Regions from separate parts of the Clostridium septicum genome, predicted to be linked through region 2. Evidence: riboswitches for the same ligand, from Rfam matches in the RefSeq annotation. Region 2 holds a riboswitch; the other holds the start of a gene.

Region 1 (3,413 bases), 890 kb from region 2:
CATTTAAATCTACTTTTGATTTATGAAATTCATGACAATTTATTTTAATGCCATTAACTTCTATACTTGCATATCCAAATCTATTTAACCTAGATGTCATACAACTTTCTCCACTAAAAAATCCAACCATAGGCACATTATCAATCTTTTCAGTTAAATACATAAGTCCACCACATTCTCCATAGCATTTAACTCCGCTTTCTAATGCATTTTTTATACTATTTAGCATAGATTTATTTTTACTTAACTCTTCCTTAAATACTTCTGGATAACCTCCACCTAAATAAAGAAAATCTATATTTTCTGGTAGTTTAGAATCTTTTAAAGGACTAAAATAAATAACTTCTCCTGCCTCTTCTAAAAGCTCTAAATTTTCTTTATAATAAAATCTAAATGCTTCATCATAAGCTACTGCTATTTTTAAATTTTTATTTCCAATATGAAATTTATCTTCATATTTTTCTATATATTTAAATTCCTTAATTAATTCATCTAAATTTATATTTTTTTCTATTAAGTCTGCGCATATTTGAATTTTATCTTTTAAATTATCTACTTCAATACTCTGAACTAAACCTAAATGTCTACTAGATAGTTTAATAGACTCTTCCTTTGGAATATATCCAAAAACCTTTAAATTACAATTTACTTCTATATTTTTCTTTAATAAATTATAATAGCTTTCTGATATAGAGTTTAAAACAACTCCTATAATATTTGCATTCCTAAAATCTTTAATTCCATTAATTTCTGCACATAAAGTGGTACTTTGAGCTTTTGGACTTATTACTAATAATATTGGAGCATTATTTAAGGTCTTTGATATACTATAAGTTGAGCACTCTTCCGTTATTCCAATTCCATCATAAAGCCCCATAGCTCCTTCTATTATTGCTACATCTCCATTTCCCCTTGAAAAGCTTGCTTTAACACCATCTTCTCCCATAAGATGTAAATCTAAATTTCTAGAGTTTTGTCCTGTTATCTCTGTATGAAAACCTGTATCTATATAATCTGGACCAGATTTAAAACCTTGAACCTTATAATTTCTATTTTTTAAAGCCTTCATTAACCCTAATGTAAAAGTAGTTTTTCCGCCACCACTACAATTAGATGAAATTATTATTGTTTTCATTTTTTCTACCCTTCTTAGTTTCCCCAGCATCTATATATCTATTTTCTATAATATCCTCAATTCTATTTATATATAACTGATTAAAAGCATCTATTTCTCCTAGTCCATGCATATAAATATTTACCTTTATACCTTCAGCTTCTAACATTGATTTCCAAGAATCCTTTTCATCTGATGCCATATCATTTATAGCATGATCTCCTGCTACAACCATAAGAGGCAATAATGTAACTTCTTTAATATTTTTTCTTTTTATTCTTTTTAAAACTACATCAAAAGTTGGATATCCTTCTACAGTTCCTACAAAGACATTTTCATATCCATGGTCTTGAAGTACAGCTTGCAGACATCCATAAACAGCATTTGAAAAATGTGCTGTTCCATGTCCCATCATAACTACCCCTTCTTTGTCCTTTAATAGGTCTTCTATAGTTTCTATAAAAATTGAATAATCCTGTGGTAAATCTTCTATCCCTTGATAGTAAAATATCGGTCTTCCAAGTCTTAAAGACTTAAATTTATCCTGATACATTTTTTGTACATTTTTTATGTATTGAAACTCTTCTCCTGGAATGATATGTAAAGGTTGCATTATAACTTCTTCAAAGCCATCTTTATATAGCTTGTCTAAAGCCTCTTCTGGTGTATCAATAAATATTCCGTTTTTCTCTTTTAATTTTTTTATAATTATATGAGCTGTAAATGCTCTAAAAACCTTATACTCTTTAAACTGTTCTGCTATTTGATTTTCTGCCTTCTCGATAGATTTTTTTAACACATCTAAATAACTCGTACCAAAGCTTACTACTAATATTGCTTTTTTCATAAAATAAAAAATTCCTTCCTTTATTAATCGTTAAAATTTGAAATTTAAAATAAAAAAGGCATCCTATAACTTCTAGGACACCAATCATTCTAACAAAAGACAAACTTAATAAACCATTAGATTTTAAGTCTTAAACAATCTAAAGGCGTGTTTAACATAACTTTGCTCATTTGCTAATTATCTTCCCTCCGAAGGATAGCACATAACTATAGGCAGGTCTCCTGACTTAAGCTTCATCCTCTTCTCTTCCTTCCCAACATAATGTCAGTGGATCCATTTAGAGATTCGTCAGCTTTTACAGTAGCGGGGGCTGCAGTAGATTTTCACCACTTTCCCTTTTAATCTTTAGATAAAATTATCTAAGAACCTATAATTGACAATATTTAATTACTTCAATTATACAGTATTAAATATTTAATTGCAATAAAGGAAATTTTTTTAAGCTGCAAGTTTTAAAAACTCATATATACTCATTGTATAAATTATTTCATTTTGTAAAATTTTATTTTCTTTAAATCCTATACTTTCAAAGGCTCTTCTTGATCTAATATTTTTAGTTCTAATTTTGGCAATAACCTCATCTACTCTCCAATCAAAAAATGCTTGCTTTAAACTTTCTATAATTGCAGCTTTTCCATATCCTTTTCCCCATAACTCCTTTTCTCCAATAGCTATTACTATTTCTGCATTATTTCCTTTTGGTACCAATCTAACAAAACCAATAGCTTCTTTATTATTATTAATAATTTGAAATTTTCCATTATTATTAAATAAGTGAGTGAGTATTGGAATATTTATTGTATTAAGCAGATTTTCAATATTTTCACTAGCATATTTATCTTCATTTAAATACTTTGTAACCTCTTTATCTCTTAACCACTTAACTAAATTTATTGCATCATCTCTATATACCTCCTGTCTTAGTGACACATTAATTTTCATTTGTAATTACCTCCCTAAATCCTTTTCATTGCCAATTAATTGCCATTGTACTATTGAAAAGGCTTTTAGTAAAATTGGCTTTCCATTTATTACTTAATTTTAACTATACTTTTAAGTAATTTACTCCATTTAACTGCAATTCCCATATGCAAACCATTTAAAACAATATTATCCATTTAATTGTACTTTATTGAATTAAATTACTTTTCATTCCATTTAAAGTAAAATGTAATATTTAAATATTACTATAAAAATAAAGATTACACTTCATAAAAAAGATAATATAATTATATATAATAATAGCACCTAGTAAAATTAAGTATTCTTACTAGGTGCTATTTTTTAGAGTATCTCAAAAATAATTAGTAAACCATATTTTTGATAAAACACTCTTTATTTTTAGATATTATATGCTTTTTTCAATTTTATCAATTCTCTCATATAATGTTATAAATTCTTCAGCTAATTGTTGATAGTTCATGGAATTCATTAAATGATCTTGCGCATGAA
Region 2 (3,413 bases):
ATGAAAGAAATGGGAGTAACTTATTCTGCAGTTGGAAATCATGAGTTTGATTGGGATAGAAGCAATATAGAAGAGTGGGCTAAGATTGGACAATTTGAATTCTTAGCATCTAATATATATGATAAAGAAACAGGAAAACCAGTAGAATGGGCTAAACCTTATGGAAAAGTTGAAACTAATGGAAAGGTTATAGGACTTATTGGTCTTGCAACTCCAGAAACAGCATATAAAACTAAGCCTGATAATGTTAAAGATTTAGAATTTAAGGATATAACAGAAAGCACTAAGAAATGGGTAGAATATTTAAGAAATGAAGAAAAGGTTGATGCAGTAGTTGTACTTGGTCATATTGGTAGTGAGCAAAATTCAACTACAGGAGAAATTAAAGGTGAAGCAGCAGACTTAGCTAAAGAAGTAAAAGGCATAGATGCAATAATATCATCACATACTCATAAATTTGTAAATGGAAAAGTTAATGATGTAGCTATTATTCAAGCTGGATATAATGGTAGAGCTTTAGGTAAGCTTAACTTTAACTTTGATTATGAAAATAAATTAACAGTAGAGCATGAAGTAGATGAACTTTATAAGAGAGTATCAGATCTTACAGAAGATGAAGATATGAAAGCTATTATAGATAAATATAATGAGAATTTAGCTCCTATATTAAATGAAGTAGTTGTAAATGTAGATACAGATCTTACTCATGATAGATATGAAGGTCTTTCAAAATTAGGACAATTTATAACTAAGTATATGGCTGAAGTTTCTGGAACACAAATTGCTATAACTAATGGGGGAGGTCTTAGAAAACCACTTCCAGCAGGTGATATAACTGTAGGTGATATGTGGGAAGTGATGCCTTTTGATAATACATTAGTTACAATGAAACTTAAAGGTTCAGATCTTAAGAGAGTTATAGAGCATGGTATTATGAATGAATCAATAGGTTGGGTACAATATTACGGATTAAGAGTTTATTATGACAAAGATGCAGAAGCAGGAAATAGAATTACATCTATGAAGTTGTTAGATGGAACTAAGGTAGATATGAATAAATACTATACAGTAGTAACAAATGACTTTATGGCAACTAATGGAGATAATTATGATTTCTCAGGAGCAATAGATGTTGTTGATACAGCAGAACCTATTAGAGATGCAATAATAAATGTATTGAAACCTCTAGGAAAAGTAAGTTTTAAGTTTGATTCAGAAACTTTAGTTGCAGGAAAGGATACTGAAATAGAAAAACCAGGTAATCCAAGCAATCCAAGTAAACCTGGAGATACAGACAATACTAATAAACCTGAAGGAAATACAAATGGTAAATTACCAGAAACAGGTTCACCAATAGCACCTAATTTCGTAATATTCTTAGGATCATTATCATTAATTGGTGGTATTGTAATTAGAAAGAAGAAAAATATATCATAGTTAGTAAAAAATAAAGTCCTTAATTAAAGAGGACTTTATTTTATTATTTAGGAATTTATATCAATGTGGATTTTTTATGTTTAAATTAAAAGCTATTATAATTATATATTGAAATTATTTTATAATAATGATTTTAATTGACATGCTATAATAAGAGTAATATAATCATTATGAAAATTGAATCATATAAGGTGTTTTTAACTTAATAGGGAATCAGGTTTAATCCTGAGCTACCCCAGTAACCGTGTAATGGACGAAATCTTAAAATACCACTGTCTAGAAAGATGGGAAGGGAAGAGAGTAGAAAGAAGTAAAGCCGGGAGACCTGCCTAATATGTTAGATTATTATCTTCTGAGGGTGAGATAATAAGATACGAGTTGTAAATCTATTTTATTTTTAAAATAGGTTTAATCAATTATGTATTTTGGGCATACTTTCAAATAGTATGTCTTTTATTTTGTGAGGCTGTATAGCTTTATAAAATAAACCCTAATATTACTTACAATAAAATTAGGAGGAATTTTAATGAAAAAAAGAAACAGAATTCTTTCATTAGTTAGTACTCTGTTATTTGCAATTATGCTTTTAGTTGGTTGCGGAAAAACAGAAGTAACAATGAAAGATAGAGAAGGTACAGAGTTTAAAGTACCAAAGAAAGTAAATACTATAATTTCTACAGCTCCATCTAATACAGAAGTGTTAGTTGAATTAGGCTTAAGTGATAAACTAGTGGCAATAGACAAATATTCAGCAGATGTAGAAGGTGTAAATCAGGATTTACCTAAAATAGATTTTAGAAATCCTGATGCAGAAACAATTATAGCATTAAAGCCTGATTTAATAATAGCATCAGGACATAATAAAGCAGGAGATAAAGATCCGTTTGCTTTAATAAAGGAAGCTGGAATTCCAGTTGCATATATTCCAAGTAGTTACAGTATAGATGGCATTTATGGTGATATAGAGTTTATATCTAAATTAACTGGAACAGAAAAAAAAGGTAATGAAATAATAAATAACATGAAAAAAGAAGTTGCAGATATAAAAGCTATTGGTGATAAGATAACTGATAAAAAGAAAGTTTATTTTGAAATAGGTTCAGGATCAAAATTAAGTAGTTTTGGTAAAGATACTTTCTTAAATGAAATGATAGAAATAATTGGTGCTGAAAATATATTCGCCAACGAAAAGTCATGGATATCACCAAGTCCAGAGTCAATAATAGCTGCTAATCCAGATGTTATTTTAACTAATATGCCAGAAGTAAATGGTGTGAAAGCGGTAGATGATATAAAGAGTAGAGCAGGTTGGGAAAATGTGAAAGCAGTAAAAGATGGAGCAGTGTATGGAATAGATAAAAATACATCAGCAAGACCATCTCAAAATGTTATAAAAGCATTAAAAGAAATGGCTAAGGCAGTTTACCCAAATGAATATAAATAAAAAGAATAATACATTAATGATACTATCAATACCTGTGGTATTTTTAATAATTTGTATTGGAACTTCCATTGGAAGTTCCAATATTAGTATTATGGATATTATTTCTATAATAGGAAATAAAGTTTTTAATATACCTCTCTCATCAGGTATAGATCCTAAAGATGTATCAATAATATGGAGTATTAGATTACCAAGGGTTTTATTAGCTTTTGTAGTGGGAGGTGCTTTGGCAGCTAGTGGAGCAGTAGTACAATCTGTTCTTAAAAATCCTTTAGCATCTCCATATACTTTAGGAGTATCTTCAGGAGCATCCTTAGGTGTTGGTCTTATAATAGTTTTAGGAGTTTCTATTCCCTTCCTTGGAAACTTCACATTACCGTTAGTTGGTTTTTTATGCAGCTTGCTTACTATGATTATAGTATTAACTTTTGCAAGTAAGGTAGACAAAGGGTTATCAAATAACACTATTATTTTGTCAGGAATGGTTTTTTCTTTATTTTTTAATGCCCTTTTAACAACAATAACAGCATTA

The links. A riboswitch is a leader RNA that binds a small molecule or an ion and turns the genes downstream of it on or off. The one in region 2 is predicted to bind cobalamin.
Region 1: it holds a riboswitch for cobalamin, as region 2 does, so the genes downstream of both, CP523_RS01495 (sirohydrochlorin cobaltochelatase) here and CP523_RS13005 (ABC transporter substrate-binding protein) in region 2, are expected to answer to the same signal.

The regions. Positions count from the first base shown of each region.
Region 1 is NZ_CP023671.1:327,886-331,298, forward strand. Features, by position in the region: gene CP523_RS01490 (cobyrinic acid a,c-diamide synthase CobB) at 1-1,135, opposite strand, end outside; gene CP523_RS01495 (sirohydrochlorin cobaltochelatase) at 1,110-1,961, opposite strand; cobalamin riboswitch at 2,156-2,347, opposite strand; gene CP523_RS01500 (GNAT family N-acetyltransferase) at 2,400-2,903, opposite strand; gene CP523_RS01505 (PTS lactose/cellobiose transporter subunit IIA) at 3,310-3,413, opposite strand, start outside.
Region 2 is NZ_CP023671.1:2,841,460-2,844,872, forward strand. Features, by position in the region: gene CP523_RS13000 (multifunctional 2',3'-cyclic-nucleotide 2'-phosphodiesterase/3'-nucleotidase/5'-nucleotidase) at 1-1,437, shown strand, start outside; cobalamin riboswitch at 1,610-1,784, shown strand; gene CP523_RS13005 (ABC transporter substrate-binding protein) at 1,964-2,881, shown strand; gene CP523_RS13010 (FecCD family ABC transporter permease) at 2,868-3,413, shown strand, end outside.